Regions from separate parts of the Kitasatospora sp. NPDC002543 genome, predicted to be linked through region 4. Evidence: riboswitches for the same ligand, from Rfam matches in the RefSeq annotation. Region 4 holds a riboswitch; each other region holds the start of a gene.
The links. Region 4 has a riboswitch for cyclic di-AMP ahead of ACWD4P_RS10085 (M23 family metallopeptidase). Riboswitches for the same ligand answer to the same signal wherever they lie in the genome.
Positions count from the first base shown of each region.

Region 1: another riboswitch for cyclic di-AMP. It lies ahead of ACWD4P_RS17525 (M23 family metallopeptidase); the one in region 4 lies ahead of ACWD4P_RS10085 (M23 family metallopeptidase).
Region 2: another riboswitch for cyclic di-AMP. It lies ahead of ACWD4P_RS36160 (transglycosylase family protein); the one in region 4 lies ahead of ACWD4P_RS10085 (M23 family metallopeptidase).
Region 3: another riboswitch for cyclic di-AMP. It lies ahead of ACWD4P_RS02160 (transglycosylase family protein); the one in region 4 lies ahead of ACWD4P_RS10085 (M23 family metallopeptidase).

Region 1 is NZ_JBSFWR010000036.1:42,830-48,437, forward strand. It holds gene ACWD4P_RS17505 (ATP-binding protein) at 1-280, opposite strand, end outside; gene ACWD4P_RS17510 (TetR/AcrR family transcriptional regulator) at 583-1,164, opposite strand; gene ACWD4P_RS17515 (alpha/beta fold hydrolase) at 1,240-2,121, opposite strand; gene ACWD4P_RS17520 (YiaA/YiaB family inner membrane protein) at 2,279-2,569, opposite strand; cyclic di-AMP (ydaO/yuaA leader) riboswitch at 2,765-2,923, shown strand; gene ACWD4P_RS17525 (M23 family metallopeptidase) at 2,936-3,784, shown strand; gene ACWD4P_RS17530 (hypothetical protein) at 3,849-4,724, opposite strand; gene ACWD4P_RS17535 (GNAT family N-acetyltransferase) at 4,767-5,354, shown strand; gene ACWD4P_RS17540 (sensor domain-containing protein) at 5,467-5,608, shown strand, end outside.
Region 2 is NZ_JBSFWR010000157.1:2,135-7,742, forward strand. It holds gene ACWD4P_RS36155 (cytochrome P450 family protein) at 1-1,305, shown strand, start outside; cyclic di-AMP (ydaO/yuaA leader) riboswitch at 1,516-1,684, shown strand; gene ACWD4P_RS36160 (transglycosylase family protein) at 1,690-2,583, shown strand; gene eno (phosphopyruvate hydratase) at 2,900-4,186, shown strand; gene ACWD4P_RS36170 (FtsB family cell division protein) at 4,306-4,842, shown strand; partial or broken gene ACWD4P_RS36175 (DUF501 domain-containing protein) at 4,814-5,353, shown strand; gene ACWD4P_RS36180 (Ppx/GppA phosphatase family protein) at 5,503-5,608, shown strand, end outside.
Region 3 is NZ_JBSFWR010000003.1:13,971-19,578, forward strand. It holds gene ACWD4P_RS02150 (DUF397 domain-containing protein) at 34-297, opposite strand; gene ACWD4P_RS02155 (hypothetical protein) at 856-1,815, shown strand; cyclic di-AMP (ydaO/yuaA leader) riboswitch at 2,276-2,446, shown strand; gene ACWD4P_RS02160 (transglycosylase family protein) at 2,433-3,788, shown strand; gene ACWD4P_RS02165 (hypothetical protein) at 4,071-4,271, shown strand; gene ACWD4P_RS02170 (LacI family DNA-binding transcriptional regulator) at 4,403-5,422, opposite strand; gene ACWD4P_RS02175 (glycoside hydrolase family 13 protein) at 5,448-5,608, opposite strand, start outside.
Region 4 is NZ_JBSFWR010000016.1:47,687-53,294, reverse strand. It holds gene ACWD4P_RS10095 (DUF2470 domain-containing protein) at 1-158, shown strand, start outside; gene ACWD4P_RS10090 (APC family permease) at 204-1,754, opposite strand; gene ACWD4P_RS10085 (M23 family metallopeptidase) at 2,102-3,076, opposite strand; cyclic di-AMP (ydaO/yuaA leader) riboswitch at 3,079-3,216, opposite strand; gene ACWD4P_RS10080 (MFS transporter) at 3,630-5,114, shown strand; gene purB (adenylosuccinate lyase) at 5,133-5,608, opposite strand, start outside.

The sequences.
Region 1 (5,608 bases), on a different contig from region 4:
GCAGCGCCTGCTGGTCGTGGGCCATCACCAGGATCCGGCGGGCGACGCTGAGGAAGGCCCGCTGGGTGGAGGCGGTGTGCTCGTGCTCCTGCTGGACGGCGGCGAGTTCGGCGCCGCGGCGGGAGAGCTCGGTGGCCAGCTGGTCCTGGACGGCCGTGAGTTCGCCGCGCAGCCGGTCGGCGCGGCGGCGCTGGGTGACGGACACGGCGTGGAACCGCGCGGCGGCCACGAGGGCGAGGACGGCGAGCACGCCGGTTGCCGTTACGGACCACTGAGTCATCGTCACGCCGCGAATTCTAGGGTGATGATCCTACGAAGGTGTGAACGGATCTCGCCAAGTGACCGGATCTCGTCAATATCGAGTCAATTCGGCGTCAATCGGCACTCGTTCGACCCCGATCCCACCGCCTGACGAGGCATCCGACCCTCCTGGCCGGTGCCGGTTCGAAGCGTCGGGATCGAGCCGGGTGGCCGGATCCCGTTCTGTGATGTGTGGGGCCTGTGCGCAGGGTGTTACGAAAGGGACGCCTTTCGGTGCAGGGGTACCCGGACGGCGCCACACGCCCTGAGCGGGCCGGGCCCTCAGCGGGGCACGTCCCGGGCGGGCCAGGCGCGGAGGCCCGTGGTGAGGGTGGCGACGAGGCGGTCGTGGGTGGTGGTGAGGTCCTCGGCGAGCTGGAAGGCCCCGGCGGCGGTCAGGGAGGCGAAGCCGTGCGCCAGGGAGCGGACGGTGCGGGCGGCGTGGATCGCCTCGGAGCCGTCGAGGCCGTACTCCCGCAGCACCGCGATGATCACGCCGACCAGCCGGGCGGCCGCCCGGGCCAGGTCGTCGTCGGGCTGCGGGGCCTGGGGCAGGGCGTTGTAGCGGTGCGGGTGTTCGGTGGCGTACGCGTGGTAGGCGCGCAGCACCGCGGCCACGGCGTCGTCCCCGCCGCGCCCGACGGCCGCCTCGGCGAGCCGGTCGGCCAGGTCCCCGGTGACCCGGACGGCGATCAGCCGCCGCAGTTCGGCGAGGCCGCCGCTGACGTGCTTGTACAGCGAGGGGGTGGCGACCCCGGCCCGGGCGGCGACGGCCGCCAGGGTGAGGGCCTCGGGGCCCTGCTCGTCGATGAGGGTGAGGGCGTGGTCGACGACCTGGTCGGGGGTCAGTCCTACGCGGGGCATGGGTTCGGGCTCTCCGTACGGATGGGATCGGGCGGACGGGTCGGGCGGGGTGCGGCCGGGCAGGGGCCCGCGGGCTCAGCCGAGTTCGGCGAGGAACGGCAGCAGGGCGTCCGCGGTGGCCGCCGGGTTGTCGGCCATCGGGTAGTGCCCGGACCCCTCGATCATCGCCTTCCGGGCGCCGAGTGCGGCGGCCTGCCGGTCGGCGACCAGCTCCGGCTTCGGGAAGTCGGGGTCCTTGTCGCCCATGACGACCAGCGCCGGGCACCGCACCGCGGCCGTCCAGCCGACCGGCGCCGAGTCGCCGTGGACGTACCCGCGGGTGGCCGCCTTGCGCCCCGGGGTGCGCAGCGCGGCGACCAGCCCGTCCACGTACGCGTCGAAGTCGGCGGGCTTGGCGCCGGGGAAGGCCATCCGGCGCAGGTAGAAGCCCCAGGAGGCCGGCCAGTGCACGAGGGCCGCGCCCAGCAGGCCCATGGCGCCGCGCATCAGGGCGCCCGGCGGCGGGTTCTCGACGAAGGCGTCGATCAGGACGATCCCGGCGACCCGCTCGGGCGCGTCCCCGGCGGCCCTGACGACGGTCGCCCCGGTGTAGGAGTTCCCGGCGAGGACGGCGCGCTCGATGCCGAGGTGGTCGAGCAGGGCGAGGACGTCGCCGGCGATGGCGGCCGGGCCGTAGTCGTCCCAGGCGATCGAGGACTCGCCGAAGCCCCGCAGGTCCATGGTGACGACCCGGTGGCCGGCGGCGGTGAGCAGCGGGCGCAGGTGCCGGTACGCGGCCCGGCTGTCGAGCATGCCCGGCAGCAGGACCACGGGGGTGCCCTCGCCGTGCCGGGTGTCGTCGAAGGCGATCCGGCCTCCGGGGACGGTCAGGTACTGGGTGGTCGGGGTGGTGGTGCCGTTCACGGGGTCCTCCTCGGGCCGCCGGTGCGGGGCATCGGCGGTGCCGCCGATAGCCATAAAGCTAAGGCTAATAGCCTTAGCCGTCAAGCGGTCGGCGGCGCACCGGAGCGGACGGGGCGGGGAGCGGACGGGGGAGGAGTGGACGGGGCGAGGGGGGCGCGGGAGGAGGGGGCGGTGCCGTGCGGGGGCGGTGCGGTGCGGGGGCGCGGAGCGGTCAGACCCCCTCGACCTTGAACGGGTCGTGCTCGCTGAGCAGCTTCTCCAGCCGGGCCTGGTCCACCCGGGTGACCATCTCGTTCGACTCCTGCCGGTCCCGGATCACCTTCGCCAGCGTGAACGCGGAGGTGACGGTGTAGAGGAGTCCGATCCCCAGGAAGGCCCGGGTCCACCCGCCGACCGGCAGGTAGGCGATCCCGGCGGCGAGTGCGGTGCCCGACAGGGCGAAGGACAGGACGGACTGGATGTAGTACGCGGACGTGGTGCGGCTCTGCATCGGTGCGCTCATGGCGTCAGGATGCGGCCGTCGGATCGGACCGCACATGAGTATGGGTACTCAGATGGGGCCGTGCATGAGGGGCCGTTCGTTGACGTCCGATCATCTGTCCGCGGGCTGCTCCGAACGGATGGCTTGGAATCAGAGCCTCCTAGGATTAACGTTTGATAACGCAGCGCGGTTGTCAACGCCGTAACCAGACGGCACCGTGCGCCGTCGCCTAATCCCGACGACCGGCCCCCGGGCAGGTCAGGGAGCCGGGGAACCACGTTCCTTGGGGTGAATCGGCGGGGCTCCGGCCCGGCCGTAGGAGACCTTCCTGCTCCGAACCCGTCAGCTAACCCGGTAGGCGCGAAGGAAGGAAAGGAGCGCGCCTCCGTGGCGTCGACGCACACCCCGGCACACCCGGTCGGCCCCGCAGCCGGTACCCAGCTCCTCGACCACCCCGGCACGGACGGACCCGAGCCCTTCGGCCCGGACGACTTCGCCGCGGAGGCCGAGACCAACCGCCACCGGATGCCGCGTCAGACCCGCGGAGCCTCCCCGCTGCTCGGCGTCACCGCCGTGGCCGCCACCCTGGGCGCCACCGGCTTCGCCTCGGCGACCCCGGCCGCCGCCCCCGCCATCGAGGCCCCGGACGAGACCCCGCTCGCCCTCTCCGCGGACCCCGGCCTCGCGCTCGCCGCCCGCATCCAGAGCCAGGCCGACAGCCAGCGCACCGCCGCCGAGGAGACCGCCCGGCTCCAGGCCGCGCAGGAGGCCGAGGCCAAGGCCGCCGCCAAGGAGGCCGAGGCCAAGCGCGCCGCCGAGGAGGCCGAACGGGCCAAGGCCGCCGCGCTCGTCCTCCCCGTGGACGACTACCGGCTCTCCGCCCACTACGGACAGAGCGCCCGCTACTGGGCCAACCTGCACACCGGCCTGGACTTCGCCGCCGACACCGGCACCCCGGTCCACGCGCTCGGCCAGGGCACCATCACCTCGGCCGGCTGGGCCGGCTCGTACGGCTACCGGATCGTCGAGACCCTGCCCGACGGCACCGAGATCTGGTACTGCCACCTCTCCGCGATCACCAAGGGCTCCGGCAAGGTCGCCGCCGGCCAGCAGATCGGCAAGGTCGGCGCGACCGGCAACGTCACCGGCCCGCACCTGCACATGGAGGTCCGCCCCGGCGGCGGTGCCCCGGTCGACCCGGAGCCCTGGCTCCAGCAGCGCGGCCTCAACCCCTGACGCACCCGCGGAAGCCCCCGAGCCGGAGCCGCGGCACCGGCCCGGGGGCTTCCCGCGCGGCCACTCACTCCTCGGCGGGCAGCTGCGCCAGGTACGCCTCGATCTCCTCCGGGCCGGGCTCCGGCGCCAGCTCCGGGAACTCCGTCACCAGCAGCCGCGGCAGTCCCGGCACCGTCCACCCGCCGAGCAGGTCGAGCGCCGCGTCGACCGCCGCCTCCTCGAACCGCCCGAAGTCCCCGGCCAGTTCGTCCGGCATCGGCCGGCCCAGCGCGGTCAGCTCGGCCAGGTTGCGGTAGCTGCGCCGCATCAGGCCCTGCTCCAGCAGCCGCCGCGCGCCGTCCGTGGCCATGCCGACCGACAGCACCCGGCCCGGGCCCCAGCCCTGCTCGTCCGGCTCGTCCAGCCAGCCGGCCGGAGCCAGCGCCTCGAACGCGGCCAGCCGCTCCTCCTCCGGGAGCTCCCCGAAGCCGGCCAGCCAGTCCCGCACCGCCGCCCCGTCCGTCACGTCCACCCCGTACGCGTGCAGCAGCAGCGCGTACAGCCGGGGCCAGGTCACCAGGTCGGCGCGGCGCAGCAGCCCGGCCGCGACCTCGCCCTGCCACTCGGCCTCCGCGTGCAGCCGCTCCTGGCGCTTGGCGTTCAGCCGCCGGGCCGCCCGCTGGTGGTCGACCAGCAGCCGGACGGCGTCGCCGTAGGCGAGCGGGTCCTCCTCGGGCGCGGGTTGGACGTACAGGTGGAGGCGCTCGTACAGCAGGTGCTCCACCGCGCCGGAGGTCAGTTCGGGCCAGCCGTCGTGCATCCTGCCCTCGCCCAGCTCCAGCAGCGCCAGCACCGCGCGCAGCGGCCCCTCGGCCACCGGCGCGCGGCCCTGCTCGGCCGCCCAGGCGAGCAGGTCGGCGGCCTTGGTGCGCGGGGCGAGCCGCAGGTCTTCGTCGTTCATAGTCCGAACGGTAGCCGCCGGGCGGGGATAGGGTCGGCAGCCATGGTCCCCGTACGACTCACCGGCCCGCGACTGGCCGTCCGCGAGTACCACCACACCGAGGAGGACGTGGACGCGCTGCACGCGCTGTTCGGCGACCCGGAGGTCACCCGCCACCTGCCCTTCGGGCCGAGCGGCCGGGAGGACTGCGCCGACCAGATCGAGCTGTACCTGGAGGAGGCGATGGCCGAGGAGCGGGACACCTACCGGCTCGCCGTCACCAGGCTCGCCGACGCCGGGGAGCCGGACGACGCGACGCCGATCGGGCAGGCCTCGCTCACCCTCGAAGGACACCGCGCCGCCGGGATCGGGTGCGTGCTGGCCCGCGGCTGCTGGGGCCGCGGCTACGCCCGCGAGACCGTCGGCCTGCTCTGCGGCCTCGCCTTCGGCGCCCTGGACCTGCACCGGCTGACCGCCCGGGTCGCGGTGGCCAACGCGGCCTCCGTCCGGGTGCTCACCGGGCTGGGCTTCCGGCCGGAGGGGCGGCTGCGGCAGGACACGTTCAAGGACGGCACCTGGTCCGACTCGTACCTCTACTCGCTGCTCGCCGACGAGTGGCCCGGCCCGGCCGTCCCGGGGGAGGGGGGTTAACCCCACCCCGGATCCGCCAGGCCCCCGGATCCCCGCCGACCGGCCGGTCCACCAGACTGGACCTGTCAGCAGGACGAACGACCGACAGTACGAGGGGCCGGGGGCCGGGAGCATGAGCAGCAGCCGCAGCACGGAGGACCGGGAGTGGGACGTCCTGGGCGGTCACGGTGACGACCCGCGGCCCGGCCGGGCCCGCCGGACCGAGCGGCGGCCGGCGCTGTGGCGGACGCCGTTCTCGGGCTACTACTACCGCG
Region 2 (5,608 bases), on a different contig from region 4:
GACGCCCCCGCCCCACAGCTGTTCACCTGGGAGTTCGCCGCCGACCCGTACCCCGCCTACGCCTGGTTGCGCGAGCACGCCCCGGTGCACCGCACCACCCTGCCGAGCGGGGTGGAGGCCTGGCTGGTGACCAGGTACGCGGACGCCCGGCAGGCGCTGGCGGACGGCCGGTTGTCGAAGAACCCGGCGCACCACAGCGAGCAGGCGCACCGCACCGGCCGGGTGGGCATCCCGGGGGAGCGGCAGGCGGACCTGATGACCCACCTGCTGAACATCGACCCGCCGGACCACACCCGGCTGCGCCGGCTGGTGTCCAAGGCGTTCACCCCGCGCCGGGTGGCCGAGTTCGAGCCGCGGGTGCAGCAGCTCACCGACCGGCTGATCGACGGCTTCGCGCAGCGCGGTTCGGCTGACCTGATCCACGAGTTCGCCTTCCCGCTCCCCATCTACGCGATCTGCGACATGCTCGGGGTGCCGGCCGAGGACCAGGACGACTTCCGCGACTGGGCCGGGATGATGATCCGTCACGGCGGGGGGCAGCGCGGCGGCGTGGGCCGGGCGGTGAAGCGGATGCGGGCGTACCTGCTGGAGCTGATCCACCGCAAGCGCGCGGACCTCGGGGACGACCTGATCTCGGGCCTGATCCGGGCCAGTGACCACGGGGAGCACCTGACCGAGAACGAGGCCGCGGCGATGGCCTTCATCCTCCTGTTCGCGGGTTTCGAGACCACCGTGAACCTGATCGGCAACGGCACGTACGCGCTGCTGCGCAACCCGGAGCAGCGCCGGCTGCTGCAGGAGTCGGTGGCACGCGGGGAGAGCGCGCTGCTGGAGACCGGGATCGAGGAACTCCTGCGCTACGACGGGCCGGTGGAGCTGGCGACCTGGCGGTTCGCGACCAGTCCGCTGACCATCGGCGGGGTGGACATCCCGGTCGGCGACCCGGTGCTGGTGGTGCTGGCCGCGGCGGACCGCGACCCGGCCCGGTTCGCGGCGGAGAACACCCTGGACCTGGCCCGGGCGGACAATCCCCACCTGGGGTTCGGGCACGGCATCCACTACTGCATCGGCGCCCCGCTCGCCCGGCTGGAGGGGCGGGCCGCGCTGGCCACGCTGCTCTCCCGGCTGCCGGACCTGCGGCTCGCGGAGAGCCCGGAGAACCTGCGCTGGCGGGGCGGCCTGATCATGCGTGGGCTGCGCGAACTGCCGGTGGAATTCAGCCCGGAGAGCCGCTCCCCGCACGCCCCTCCGACCGGTTCTCCGGCCACGTCTCCGCAGGCCCCTTCGGAGGCCTCGAAGGGCTGACCGGACGTCGCCGATCGCCTGTCGGGTGCGGTGTGAACACCCATCAATCCGGACATAACGCCGCTGTTGGTAGGCGATCGGACACGGGCCGTAATTCTCGTGTGATATCGACGATATGAGCTTGTGATTGATCTGAAGATCTGTCTACTCTCCCTGGAGTTCGCAGCTGCGGACCCCGTACGCGGAACGCCGAATCCTGCCCGCCGCGCCACGGGAAACCGACCAGAACCCTGGGCAGGGGCGGGGGAACCAGGTTTGTTGCCGTCTCCCCACGGCTTGGGGTGAAGCCGCCCGAGCGGAGTCGTCTCCGCGCACGGCGGCCGGGCCACCTCCCGGTCCGAACCCGACAGCTCACCTCGCAGGCGTGCGGAGAGGGACCTCTTCATGCTGTTCGTTGGAACTGGCCGCCACCGTCGTCGCACCCAGGCCGAGAAGGCCATCGCCGTCGCCGGTGTGGCCGGCGTCGGACTCGCGATGCCGCTCCTCACCGCCACCGGCGCCTCCGCCGCCCCGGCCTCCACCTGGGACGCCGTCGCCCAGTGCGAGAGCGGCGGCAACTGGAGCATCAACACCGGCAACGGCTTCTACGGCGGCCTCCAGTTCACGTCCAGCACCTGGAAGGCGTACGGCGGCGCCGCCTACGCGCCGCAGGCCAACCAGGCCAGCAAGGCCCAGCAGATCTCGGTCGCCGAGAAGGTGCTGGCCTCGCAGGGCCCGGGTGCCTGGCCGGTCTGCTCGCAGAAGGCCGGTCTGACCAAGGGCGGTGCCCCGGCCGCGGTTGACACCTCCTCGGACAGCAAGCCGCAGTCCGCTCCCAAGCAGCAGGCCCCGAAGCCCGCCGCCAAGCCGACCGAGAAGCCGGTCGCCCAGAAGCCCGCCGCCCAGAAGCCGGCGCAGAAGCCCGCCGCGCAGCCGGTCCAGCAGGCCGCCCCGCAGCAGCAGGCCCAGCCGCAGGCCCCGGGCTTCTCCGGCAAGGCCGGCTGGGACGCCGACGCCAAGGTGTACTGGTACCAGAGCAACGGCGCCTGGTACTGGACCAGCCACCAGAGCGTCTACCAGCAGTACGCCGGCCAGGCCGCCGCTCAGCCGCAGTACGCCCCGCAGGCCCCGCAGGCCGCCGGCCACGACTACACCGTCCGCGCCGGTGACACCCTGTCGACCATCGCCACCGCCCAGGGCGTCTCCGGTGGCTGGCACGCGCTGTACGAGCAGAACCACTCCACCGTCGGCGGCGACCCGAACCTGATCATGCCGGGTCAGGTGCTGCACGTCGGCTGAGCCCTCGTGCCGCCGAGCCGCTGAGCCCTCGTGTCTTCAAGCGGCCGGACCGCCTCCGCCGGCACCGCTCCGCCCCGACGTCCGAAGGGGACCGGCCCTACCGGTCCCCTTCGTCCGCATTCGCCCTTCCCGGTGGGACAAGCTGGGACAAGCAGGTGAACTACCGGTGGGTAGCGGGGCCACACGCTGAGACGGCACCGAGGCGGAGGTGGCCCCGGGAGCCCGGGCGGTTAGGCTCTGGTCGTAACGACTCCGCAATCGTCCTGCTGACAGCACCACCGTCAGACCGGACCCTGCTTCCGCAAGGAGATGCCTCGTGCCGTCCATCGATGTCGTCGTAGCCCGTGAGATCCTCGACTCGCGCGGCAACCCCACGGTCGAGGTCGAGGTCGGCCTCGACGACGGCAGCACGGGTCGTGCCGCTGTCCCGTCGGGTGCCTCCACCGGCGCCTTCGAGGCGCTGGAGCTGCGTGACGGTGACAAGAACCGCTACTTCGGCAAGGGCGTCGAGAAGGCCGTCCTGGCCGTCATCGAGCAGATCGGCCCGGAGCTGGTCGGCTACGACGCCACCGAGCAGCGGCTGATCGACCAGGCCATGCTGGACCTGGACGCCACCCCGGACAAGTCCTCGCTCGGCGCCAACGCCATCCTGGGCGTCTCGCTGGCCGTCGCGCACGCCGCCTCCGAGGCCAGCGACCTGCCGCTGTTCCGCTACCTGGGCGGCCCGAACGCGCACGTCCTGCCCGTCCCGATGATGAACATCCTCAACGGCGGGTCGCACGCGGACTCCAACGTCGACATCCAGGAGTTCATGATCGCCCCGATCGGCGCGGAGTCCTTCTCCGAGGCCGTCCGCTGGGGCGTCGAGGTCTACCACACGCTCAAGGGCGTGCTGAAGGAGCGCGGCCTGTCCACCGGTCTGGGCGACGAGGGCGGCTTCGCCCCGAACCTGGACTCCAACCGCGAGGCCCTGGACCTCATCGTCGAGGCCATCCAGAAGGCCGGCTACGTGCCCGGCCGTGACGTCGCGCTGGCCCTGGACGTCGCCTCCTCCGAGTTCTACGAGGACGGCGCCTACCAGTTCGAGGGCAAGGAGCTCACCTCCGCCGAGCTCATCGAGTACTACGCCGAGCTGGTCGCCGCCTACCCGCTGGTCTCCATCGAGGACCCGCTGGACGAGTCGGACTGGGACGGCTGGAAGGCCATGACCGACAAGCTGGGCGACAAGGTCCAGCTGGTCGGCGACGACCTGTTCGTCACCAACCCGGCCCGCCTGGCCCGCGGCATCGAGACCGGCACCGCCAACGCGCTGCTGGTCAAGGTGAACCAGATCGGTTCGCTGACCGAGACCCTGGACGCCGTCGAGCTGGCCCAGCGCAACGGCTACCGCTGCATGATGTCGCACCGCTCCGGCGAGACCGAGGACGTCACCATCGCCGACCTGGCCGTCGCCACCAACTGCGGCCAGATCAAGACCGGTGCCCCGGCCCGTTCCGAGCGCGTCGCCAAGTACAACCAGCTGCTGCGCATCGAGGAGATCCTCGACGACGCCGCCGAGTACGCCGGCCGCGGCGCCTTCCCGCGCTTCCGCGCCGCCGAGTGATCAGCGCGCCGAGCACGAGGGCCGGGCGCTCCTGCTAGCGCACGCCTGACCGGTGCCCCGCCGTCCACCCCGTAGGGTGGACGGCGGGGCACCGTCGCGACCAGGAGGGGATACGGGAGATGGCTGGCTGGAGGATCCCGGGCTTGGCGGCCCGGCCCCGGTTCACGAGCCGGGCGACCGTCCTCGTCCTGGTGCTCTGCTCGCTGGTGGCGATCCTCGCCTACCCGACGCGGCAGTTCATCTCCCAGCGCGCCGAGATCTCCGCCCAGCGGGCGAAGGCCGACCACGCGCGCCAGCAGGTCGAGCAGCTGCGCCGGGAGAAGGCCCGCTGGCAGGACCCGGAGTACGTCAAGGCGCAGGCCCGCGCCCGGCTGCACTACGCGGTGCCGGGGGAGACCCCGTACATCGCCGTGGACCCGGGCGGCCAGGCCTCCGCCCAGCCCTCCTCGTCCGCCGCCGGCGCCGCTCCGGCCCCGAACGGCGCCGCTTCCGCCCCGAACGGCGCCGCCGCCGGCCAGGTGACGGCCGCCAAGCCCTGGTACGCCAGCATCTGGGACTCGGTGGACGCCGCCGACACCGCCGCCGCGGCGGCACCCGACACCCCTGTTCCCCTCCCACCGTCCTCCGTTGGAGACACCTCCCCCCATGACCACTGAGAACCACCCCACCGTCTCCGACGCCGACGTCGCGGCCATCGCCGCCCAGCTCGGCCGGGTGCCGCGCGGCCTGCGCGGCGTGGCGCACCGCTGCCCCTGCGGCAACCCGGACGTCGTGGAAACGGCCCCCCGGCTGCCGGACGGCACGCCGTTCCCCACGCTCTACTACCTGACCTGCCCCAAGGCCGCCTCGCTGATCGGCACCCTGGAGGCGGAGGGCGTGATGAAGGACCAGAGCGCCCGGCTCGCCGAGGACCCGGAGCTGGCCGCCGCCTACCAGAAGGCGCACGAGGACTACATCGCCCGGCGCGACGCGATCGAGGTGCTGGAGGGCTTCCCGAGCGCGGGCGGCATGCCGGACCGGGTGAAGTGCCTGCACGTGCTGGTCGGCCACTCGCTGGCGGCCGGCGAGGGCGTCAACCCGCTCGGCGACGAGGCGATCGGCATGCTGGAGGACTGGTGGGCCAAGGGCCCGTGCGTCTCCCCGGCCGAGGTCGAGGCCGCCGGTGAGCGGGTCGCCCGCAACCGCGCCAAGGAACAGGACCACGAGGCGGTGATCGCCGCCAAGCGGCAGAAGACCGCCGAGCGCGCCGCCAGGAAGCGTGCCGCCGAGGACACGGCGGAGCAGGGCCCGGACGCGGAGCGGGAGTCCGAGTGACCATGACCCGCGTGGCCGCGATCGACTGCGGCACCAACTCGATCCGCCTGCTGGTCGCCGACCTCGACCCGGAGACCGGGCAGATCACCGACCTGGACCGCCGGATGA
Region 3 (5,608 bases), on a different contig from region 4:
GACGGCCCCCCGATGGTGGAGCACGACGGTCGGTCAGACCGCCAGGTGGTCGAACTCCCCGTCCTTCGCCCCCAGCAGCAGGGCGGCGATCTCGGCCCGGGTGTAGATCAGCGCGGGACCGTCCGGGAACCGCGAGTTGCGCATCGCCACGTCGCCGCCCGGCAGGGCCGCGAACTCGACGCAGTTGCCCTGGGAGTTGCTGTGCAGGCTCTTCTGCCAGACCACCCCCTGGAGGTCGGTGGCGGCCATCCCGTTGTAGGTCTCGTACGAGCCGTGCTTGTCCTGCGAGTCGTGCATATAAATCTCCCGAAGAGCTCCGGAGTTGTCGTCCTGCGCGGCGCCCCCGGCGCCGCCGAAACGAACGGACCGGCCCCGTACCGGTCCGGCACAACGCCTCACTTGACGCGATGATAGCCGCAGTGCACGTGCATCAGCACGGGACATTGCAGGTGCACGAGGCCTTTTACCCTCAGCCGCGAACTCTTCACGGGCCCTTCTCCTGACGGTACGTAAACGGACATAGCCGATGAATCGTCGAGCCCGCGATAACCGGCCGTGAGCATCTCCCCGCTGAATGTTGATCTTCGAATGCCGGGAGTCGCACGCCTGTGACCCTCCGTCAGGCCGACCTCATGCTGTGAGACATCTCACGCGCCCCGGATGCAACGCCCGCCCCCTCCGACGACGTCCGGGCAAGCGCCGGTGATCGCACGGAGGTTGGGCGAAGAATGTCCGGATTGTAGGCAAAGCGCCCGGAGCCGTGCCGCAGACGCACCGGCTCCGCACCATGACCGCGCGAAACCCGTACGGCAGCCGACTGCAAGCCGGACGGGCCGATGTCCTACGATCTCCGGCATGAGCACCGCAGCCATCCCGGGCGCGCCACTGCCCGTCCGCACTCCAGGCTCCCGTGCGCGGGGGCGCCACCGTCGTCCCGAGCGCCCCGAGATCCCGGCCGGCGCCCCGGCCCTGGTGCTCGCCGTGCCCGCGACCGCCGGGCCCGAGTCCCGCTCGGTCGTCGAGGAGTTGCTCTCGATCGTCCGCACCGAGCAGAACGGCGTCCGGACCGCGGTCGGCTACCTCCCCGGCAACGGCCCCGAGGGCGTGGACGGCGAGGACCGCACCGTCGCCGAGCTGCTGGCCATGGCCGCCGAGGCGGGGCTTCCGACGCCCGTCCTGGTGCCGCTGGTGCCCGGTCCGCACACCTTCCTGACCGAGCTTCACGCGCTCGCCGCCGAGTACGGCGCGCCCGTCACCGACCCGCTGGGCCCGCACCCGCTGCTGGCCGAGGCCGTGCACGTCCGCCTGTCCGAGGCCGGGCTGGCCCGGGCCGACCGCGCCCGGCTGTTCGCCATCGCGACCGCCGCGGACGGCGTGGTGCTGACCACCGTCGGCGGCGAGGACGCGGCCGCCGCGGCCGGCATCACCGGCGTGCTGCTGGCCGCGCGGCTGGCCGTACCGGTCGTCGCCGCCGCGCTCGACGTGCCCGGCTCGGTGGCCGCGGCCGTCAACCACCTCAAGGAGACCGGCTCGCAGCGCCCGGCGCTGGCCCCGCTGGTGATCGGTCCGGAGGCGGACTCCGAGCTGCTCGCCACCGCGGCCGAGGAGACCGGCTGCCCGTCGGCCGCGCCGCTGGGCGCGTACCCGTCGGTCGGCCAGCTGATCGCCTCCACCTACCTGGCCGCCCTGCCCGCGCCGTCCCCGGAGGACCTGGCGCGGGCCGAGGCGGAGGCAGCGGCCGCCTCCGGGGCCGAGGGGGCCCCGGAGGGCGCTCGCGGCGCCCACGCGGCCGCCGAGGGCCCCCTCGGGCAGTAGTCGACACCGCGCGCCGCCCGCGCGCACCGAAGGGCCCGGAACGGCTTCCGTTCCGGGCCCTTCGGCTTGCCCTCCCGCACGTCCCGTCAAGTGCGGAAGTCGCGGAGCCGTCGAAGCGAAATGTCCGTTCTGGCCTTTCTGGAGCCATTTGAAAGGAAAAAGGGAGCGCGGATCCGAGCGCGCGGATCGCGACCGCTCCCCCACCTCCCGGCGTGCGCGACTCCACGATTCGACACATCGTCACGCCGCTCCTGAGGCACAGCCAGTTGTTGACTTCCGCAATGACATTGCTTGAAAACGATCATTTTCGATCTTGATGGACGGCGATTTTGGCAGTTCCCACTAAACCGTGATGCACATCACAGTGGTTTGCAGTTTGAACTTGAGTCTGATTAACGTGCTCCCCGTTCGTGACCACACGAACCCGGTTCATCCGCAACGCCGAGTCCTGCCGTCGGATGTCCTGGAAACGCGAAAACGCACCACGGCAGGAGCGGGGGACCCACAGGTAAGTCGCCCCGGACCGGTCTTCGGAACGGTCCAGGGCTAGGGGTGAAGCCGCGCCCACAGCGCGGCCGGGCAACTCCAGCCCGAATCCGACAGCTCACCTCGCAGGCGTGGGAGAGGACCGCGTCTTCATGCTGCCCACCAACGGCACTCGCCTGTCCAGCCGCACCCGCCGCGTGATCGCCGCCCTCGGCGTCGCGGGCGTCGGCCTCACCGTCCCCTGCCTCACGTCGGGCACCGCCTCGGCCGCCTCCGTCGCCACCTGGGACAAGGTCGCCCAGTGCGAGAGCGGCGGCAACTGGGCCATCAACACCGGCAACGGCTTCTACGGCGGGCTCCAGTTCACCTCCAGCACCTGGTCCGCCTTCGGCGGCACCGCCTTCGCGGCGCGCGCCGACCTGGCCACCAAGGACCAGCAGATCTCCGTCGCCGAGAAGGTCCTCGCCTCGCAGGGCCCCGGCGCCTGGCCGGTGTGCTCGGTCCAGGCCGGCCTCACCAAGGGAGGCGCCGCCGCCTCCGTCGACACCTCGGCGGGCTCGACCGCCACCAAGCCCGCGCAGAGCGCCAAGCCGGCCGCCCCGGCGGCTCCGGCGGCGAAGCCCGCCGCCAAGCCGGCGCAGCCCCAGGCCCCCGCCGCGAAGCCCGCCGCGCCCGCCCAGGACGGCGCGCAGGCCGCCACGGGCAACGCCGCCACGGGCAACCGGAGCGACTGGGTCAAGAAGGGCCCGCAGCAGGCCCAGGGCGCCGACTACACCGTGGTCCAGGGCGACTGGCTGTCCGCCATCGCCGACCAGCACCAGGTGCAGGGCGGCTGGCAGCGGCTCTACGAGCTCAACCGCGGCACCCTGACCGAGGGCCCGGACACCATCTACCCGGGCCAGCAGCTGTCCTTCGGCGGCAACGGCCAGGCCCAGGCCGCCCCGTCCTCCACCGGCAAGTCCGGCTCGGACTTCACCTGGTTCGACCGCTCGCAGAAGTCCGGTCAGTCCGCGAACGGCGGTGCCGTGAACGCCCAGCCGACCGCGCAGGCCCAGGCCCCGGCCGCCAAGCCGGCCGCCAAGCCCGCTCCGCAGACCCAGACCCAGACCCAGGCTCCGGCTGCCACCGGCAGCATGGCCGCCGCGGTCTCCTTCGCCGAGTCGAAGGTCGGTCAGGCGTACGTCTACGGCGGCACCGGCAACGGCGGCTGGGACTGCTCCGGCCTGACCCAGGCCGCGCTGCGCGCCGCGGGCATCTCCGTCCCGCGCGTCGCCGCCGACCAGGCCGCGGCCAGCACCCACGTCTCGCTGGACAGCCTCCAGCCGGGCGACCTGCTGTTCTGGTCCAACAACGGCAAGGACTCCGGCGTCTACCACGTCGCGATCTACGTCGGCAACGGCAAGTACGTCGAGGCCGCCAACCCGAGCTCGGGCGTCCGCGAGCAGAGCATCGCCAACTGGGCCCCGGACTTCGCCGGCCGGGTCTGAGGACGGCGCACGGACGACGGCGTTCGGACGACGAATGACGAATGACGGCTGACGGATAACAGCTGACAGATTTCATCATCTGTCAGCTGTCAGCCGTCGGCCGTCGGCCGTCATCCCCACGCTGACCATCCGCCACCCCCGGGGAGAGTCTGGTCGCTCTCCCCGGGGGTTCCGGCGTTCCCGCCGACGGTTCCGGGCTCTCCTCCGGCGGTTCCGCCCTGTCCCGTGGTGGATCCCCGCCCCAGCGGGCATGCTGCTGCTCTGCACCCGAGGAGGAGTCACATGGCCCAGGTCACCGTCACGCTCGACGCGAACCTCGCGATCGACGCGATGATGCTCTCCGGCACCAAGAGCCCCCAGGACGCCGTCGAACTGGTCCTGCGCGACTACCTGGCGCGCGGCCGTCGCACCGAGACCCGCACCGGCGAGGCGGCCGACGGACACCGACTGACCGTCGACCGCCCGACCACCCAGGAGGGCTGACCGCCCGACGGAAGCCCCCGCCGGCCCCGAAGGCCGTCGCGCGCACCACGACGGCCGACCCCGCGCACGCCGACGGGCCCCGGAGAGCGATCGCCCTCCGGGGCCCGTCGTTCGGCCGTGGCAGCCGGGGCTCAGCGCGCGCCGGCCCCGGTGGATCCGCGCATCACCAGCTCCGGCTGGAACATGAACTCGCCGCGCTGGGCGGCGTTCCCGCCGACCTCCTCCAGCAGCGCGTCCACCGCCGCCGTCGCCATCGCCTCGACCGGCTGGCGGATCGTGGTCAACGGCGGCTCGGTGAAGGCGATCAGCGGCGAGTCGTCGAAGCCGACGACCGACACGTCCTGCGGCACCGACAGACCGCGCTGCCGCACCGCCCTGATCGCCCCGAGCGCCATCATGTCGCTCCCGCAGACGATCGCGGTGCAGCCCTTGTCCAGCAGCGCGCCGGCTGCCGCGTGCCCGCCCTCCACGCTGAACAGCGTGTGGTGGACGAGGTTCTGGGCCTCCTCCTGCCCGTACCCGAGCACCTCGCGCATCGCCGCCGTGAAGCCCTCGATCTTGCGCAGCACCGGCACGTACCGGCGCTGGCCGACGGCCAGCCCGATCCGCTCGTGCCCGAGCTCGGCCAGGTGCTGGACGGCCATCCACATCGCGGCCCGGTCGTCCGGGGAGATGAACGGCGCGTCGATCTTCTCGCTGTAGCCGTTGATCAGCACGAACGGCACCCCGCGCCCGGCCAGCCGGGCGTAGCGGTCGTGGTCGGCGGTGGTGTCGGCGTGCAGCCCGGAGACGAAGACGATGCCCGCCACGCCCCGGTCCACCAGCATGTCCACCAGTTCGTCCTCGGTGGACCCGCCCGGCGTCTGGGTGCACAGCACCGGCGTGAAGCCGTGTCGGCTGAGCACCTGCTCGATCACCTGGGCCAGCGCCGGGAAGATCGGGTTGCTCAGCTCCGGCGTGATCAGTCCGATCAGCCCGGCGCTGCGCTGGCGCAGGCGGGTCGGCCGCTCGTACCCGAGCACGTCGAGCGCCGCCAGCACCGTCTGCCTGGTGGCGGCGGAGACGTTCGCCTTGCCGTTGAGCACGCGGGAGACGGTGGCTTCGCTGACCCCCGCCTGCGCCGCGATGTCTGAGAGTCGCGCCGTAGTCACGGTCCCAGAGCCTATTCCAACCACGTCAGACCGCCCACCAGCCGGTGCTGTCCGGAGCGAGCACCGTCTCGCCGCCGTCCACCACGAGGTCCGTCGAGGCGAGCAGCAGCGTGCCCGGGGCCGCGATCCGCACCGGCTCCCCGGTGGTGTTCACGGTGCAGACGAAGGCGCCGCGGCGGAACACCA
Region 4 (5,608 bases):
ACCGCCACGGCCTGGTGCTGCGCCTGGACCACCCGCACGGCCACCGCGACGTCCGCCTGGTCTTCCCCGAACCGGCCCGGGACACCGAGGACTTCGGCCACCGGATGCACGAGCTGCTGTCCGCCGCCCACCACGGCCTGCCGGTCCGGCGCGGCTGATCCCCCCGCCACCCGCCGTCGCCGACCGCCCGCCACCGCCCGCCGTCACCGCTCGACCGCGTCCTCCAGCACCACCCGCCCGATCCGCGCGTACAGCTCCGGCCGCCACCGGCGCACCGCGAGCGCCAGCGCGATCCCGCCGGTGAACACCCCGATCACCAGGTACGGCGTCAGCCGGAACAGCAGCGTGTGCGCCGCCGCCCCGGCCGCGGCGTCCTTGTTGAGCACCAGCAGCACCACCACCCCGGCCATCGCCACCCCGCCCACCAGCGGCGCCGCCAGCGTCCGGAACCAGTGCGCCGTCTCCGGGTGCCGTCGGCGCACGTGGAAGTACCCGACCACGGCGAAGGAGCAGAGCGTCTGCACGACCAGGATCGCCATCGTCCCGAGCAGCGCCAGCAGCGTGTACAGGTGCGCGTACGGATCCATCCCGGCCGCCAGGAACCCCGCCACCAGCCCCACCGCGATCACCGACTGCACCACCGAGGCGACGTGCGGCGAGCCGTGCCGCGGATGGGTGCGGCCGAGCCCCGGGTGCAGCAGCCCCTCCCGCCCGATCGCGTACAGGTACCGGGCCGCGCACTGGTGGAAGGCCATCGCGCAGGCGAACGAGCCGGTGACGACCAGCCATTGGAACACCTTCACCGCCCAGGCCCCCAGGTGCGCGCCGAGCGGGTCGAAGAACAGGCTGTTGCCGTCCTTGCCCGGCACCGCGCCGCTCGCCACCGCGATCGCCCGTTCGACCCCGTTGCCGGACACGATCATCCAGGACACGAAGACGTAGAGCAGCCCGACCCCGATCACCGACACCAGCGTCGCCCGCGGCACCACCCGCTTCGGGTCGCGGGACTCCTCGCCGTACATCGCGGTGGACTCGAAACCCACCCAGGACCAGAACGCGAAGAACAGGCCGAGCCCGGCCGCCGCCGGCCCCGAACTCCCCACCCCCTTCAGCGCGTTCAGCGGGTTCACGGCGGCCACCGCGATCCCGTCCGGACCGCCGCCGGAGAACAGCACCGCGAACGACACCGCGCTCAGCACCCCGATCTCCAGCACCAGCGCGACCCCGAGCACCCTGGCCGTCAGGTGCAGGTCGAACCAGGCCATCACCCCGATCACCGCCGCCCCGAACAGCGCGTACCAGCCCCAGCCCAGCTCCACCCCCAGTTGGGAACGGACCAGCCCGCGCAGCGAGTACGCGAAGAAGCCGAGGGCCGAGGCCTCGGTGACGACGTACGCGAGCACCGCGAGCAGCCCGGCCGCCATCCCGACCACCCGGCCCAGTCCGTGCGAGACGTAGCCGTAGAACGCGCCGGCCGCGGTGATGTGACGGGCCATCGCCACGTAGCCGACCGAGAACACCGTCAGCACCACCGTCGCCACGATGTACGCGGCGGGCGCGCCGGCCCCGTTGCCCTGCCCGACGATGATCGGCAGGTTGCCGGTCATCGCGGTGATCGGGGCGGCGGTGGCGAGCGCCATGAACACCACCCCGACCAGGCCGACCGAGTCCGCCTTCAACCGGTCGACGCCGCCCGGGCCGAGCCGCTCCCGTCCGGCCGTCTCCCCCGCCACGCCCCCGCTCCGGACCGCCATCCGGCCTCCTCGCCTCACTGACCCGCCCCACCGCCGGACCGGCCGGGCGCTGACCGCCCGCCAGCATGGCGCCCCGCAGGAGCCCGGCGCTTCAGCCGATCACCCGGCAGTGCGCCGGAGTTGACGCTTCGTTCGACCGCTGGAACACCCCGGGCGGCCCCGGGAACGAAAGCGGCCGGCCCGGCCGCACGAGGAGGTCCTCGTGCGGCCGGGCCGGCCTGGGCGTGTCCCGCGCCCATGTCCGCCGTGCGGCGATCACCCGGTCGAGCGGTCACCCGACATGACCATCCCGGGCGATCGGTTCGCCCGCAGCAGCGGTGGTTCCTGGTACCCCGGAGCTCTCGGGGTCAGAGCGCGACGCCGTGCGCGCGCAGGTAGGCGACCGGGTTGATGTCCGAGCCGTACTCCGAGCCGTTGCGGATCTCGAAGTGCAGGTGCGGGCCGGTCACGTTGCCGGTGGCGCCGGAGAGGCCGATCTGCTGGCCGGCGGTGACGGTCTGACCGATCCTCACACCGATCGAGGAGAGGTGCGCGTACTCGGCGTAGTGGCCGTCGGCGAGCTTGATCTCGACCTCGTTGCCGTAGGCGCCGCCGTTGCCGGCCTTGACCACGACGCCGTTGGCGATCGCGCGCAGCGGGGTGCCGGTGGAGGCGACGAAGTCCTGGCCGGTGTGGTGGCCGGAGGCCCACATCGAGCCGGCCACGCCGTAGGCGGTGCCGAGCCTCGGGTTGGCCAGCGGGGCGACGAAGCCGGAGGTGGCGGCGGCGACCGGAGTGGCGGTCACGGCCTGGGCCGGCGTGGCGACCTGGAGCTGGGTCTGGAGCTGCGCGGACGGCTTGGCGGCCTCGGTCTGCACCTGGACCTGGGCCTGCGGCTTGGCGGCCTGGGTCGCCGGAGCCGCCGGAGCGGCGGGCTTCGCCGGCGTGGCGGGCTTCGCCGGAGCGGCCGGCTTGGCCGGAGCGCCGGCATGGCCCGGCAGCGCGAGCTGCTGGCCCGGGAAGATCAGGTTCGGGTCGGCGCCGACGACCGAGCGGTTCCGCTCGTACAGCGCGTGCCAGCCGCCCTCGACGTTCCGGGCGTCGGCGATCTTGGACAGGGTGTCGCCGCCGACGACGCGGTAGCTCTCCTGCGCGGCGGCCTGGGCCGGGGCGGGGGCCTGCGCGGCCGGCTTGGCGGCGGCGGCGGCCGCGGCCGGGGCGGTGTGGGCCTGGGCGCTCATCGCGGTCACGAGCGGGAGGGCGAAGGAGACACCGGTCACGGCGGTGGCGATGCCGATGCGGGCGGCGCGGGGCAGGGCGATACGACGAGCCTGTGCAGGCATGGAAGTTTCCTCTCCGACGCCTGCGAGGTGAGCTGTCGGGTTCGGGCTGGAGTTGCCCGGCCGCGTGTGCGGCTTCACCCCTAGCCGGTCCTGGACGCCCGCGCCCTGAGGCGCGAACTCCGGTCCGGCGACTTACCTGTGGGTCCCCCGCTCCTGCCGTACAGAGTTCGTTTCGAACCACCGGGCAGCGGCAGGACTCGGCGTTCCACCCGGCGGATCCGTCCGGACTGGCCGGGCGGTCGCTGAACTAAAACCCATCCGTTCGGGTGAAGCAATGTCGATCTTTGAAAACGCAACGATCCCCCCTGCCCCGGTGACCCTCCGCAGGCCCAGGCCCACGATACGTACACAATCCATTCACCCCGCGCCACTGATCCACGACCCTGCGCCGAGATCGCCGACACTGCGCAGCCGCCCGCTCACGCACCGCCCACCCCCAACACACCCACCGGTGACCCTTGTCACTCGCGCCCCGGCAGCGCAGGATTCGCCCGTGACCACCTCCGAGGCCGGCACCCTGCGCTTGGGCACCGCGCAGGGCCGCTGGGTACTGATGGCAACGGTGCTCGGCTCCAGCATGGCGATGCTCGACGGCACCGTGGTGAACGTCGCCCTGCCCCGGATCGGCGCCGACCTCGGCGCCTCCCTGGCGTCCCTGCAGTGGACGCTGAACTCCTATCTGCTCACCCTGGCGGGCCTGATCCTGCTCGGCGGCGCGCTCGGCGACCGGTACGGGCGGCGCAAGGTCTTCCTGATCGGTGTGGTCTGGTTCGCCGTCGCCTCCGCGGCCTGCGCCGCAGCGCCGAACATCCACGTGCTGATCGCCGCCCGCGCCGTGCAGGGCATCGGCGGGGCGCTGCTCACCCCCGGCTCGCTCGCCATGCTCCAGGCCGTCTTCCACCCCGACGACCGCTCGGCGGCGGTCGGCCTCTGGTCCGGCCTCGGCGGGGTGTCGGCCGCGGTCGGCCCCTTCCTCGGCGGCTGGCTGGTGGACGGCCCCGGCTGGCGCTGGATCTTCCTGCTGAACCTGCCGCTGGCCGCCGCCGTGATCGCCGTCACCACCCGGTCGGTGCCGGAGAGCCGGGACGAGGCCGCCTCCGGTCGCTTCGACGTGCTCGGCGCCGTGCTCGCCGCCCTCGCCCTCGGCGCGGTCACCTACGCGCTGACCGCGGCCGGCGAGGGCCTGTCCCCCGCCGTCTGGGTCAGCGGGGTGCTGGGGCTGGCGCTCGGCGCCGCCTTCGTGGCGGTCGAGCGCCGCGCCCCCGAACCGATGCTGCCGCTGGGGCTGTTCTCCTCCCGGCTGTTCACCGCGGTGAACCTGGTCACCCTGTGCGTGTACGCGGCGTTCAGCGGCGTCTTCTTCCTCCTGGTGGTGCAGCTCCAGATCGTGTCCGGCTTCTCGCCGCTGGTCTCGGGCTTCGCCCTGGTGCCGATCACCGTGCTGATGCTGACGCTGTCCGCGCGCGCCGGACGCCTCGGCAAGCGGATCGGCCCGCGTGTCCCGCTGACCGTCGGCCCGCTGCTGTGCGCCGCCGGGGTGCTGCTGATGCTGCGCATCGGCCCCGACTCCTCGTACTGGGTGGACGTGCTGCCCGCCGTCGCGGTGATGGGCTGCGGGATGACACTGCTGGTCGCGCCGCTGACGGCGACGGTGCTGGCCGCCGTCGAGGTCCGGCACGCGGGCATCGCCAGCGGGGTCAACAACGCCGCCGCCCGCGCGGCCGGCCTGCTCGCGGTGGCCGCCCTGCCGGCGCTGGCCGGGCTGAGCGGCGACGCCTACCGGGTGCCCTCCTCGGTCGACTCGGCCTTCCACACCGCGATGCTGATCTGCGCCGGTCTGCTGGCGGCCGGCGGGCTGATCGCCGCCGCGACCGTACGGGGCAACGTCCTGGCCCCCGAGGCGGCGCAGCCGGTGGCCGAGCCGAACTGCGACTGGCCGTGCGGCCCCACCGCTCCGCCGCTGGACCCGGGCCACGTCCCCACGACGCGCGAGGGACCCGCCACCGGTCCGGCGGCAGGGCCCTCGGCTCAGGCCTGACGAGGGCCTGACGACACGTCAGAGAATGTCGGCCGGCGCGTACTTGGCGGCGTCCGGGTAGGCGGCCGCGACGGCCTCCACCTGGCGGACGACCTCCGCGACCTGGGCACCGGCCGCGCCGGTGAAGGACAGCTTGTCGGCCAGCAGCGCGTCCAGCCCGGCCCGGTCCAGCGGGATCCGCTCGTCGGCGGCCAGCCGGTCCAGCAGCTCGTTCTCGCGGGCGCCCGCGCGCATCGCCAGCGCGGAGGCGACGGCGTGCTCCTTGATGACCTCGTGCCCGGTCTCCCGGCCGACGCCCGCGCGCACCGCGCCCATCAGCACCTTGGTGGTGGCGAGGAACGGCAGGTAGCGGTCCAGCTCGGCCTCGATCACGGCGGGGAAGGCGCCGAACTCGTCGAGGACGGTCAGGAAGGTCTCCAGCAGGCCGTCGAAGGCGAAGAACGCGTCCGGCAGCGCGACCCGGCGCACCACCGAGCAGGAGACGTCGCCCTCGT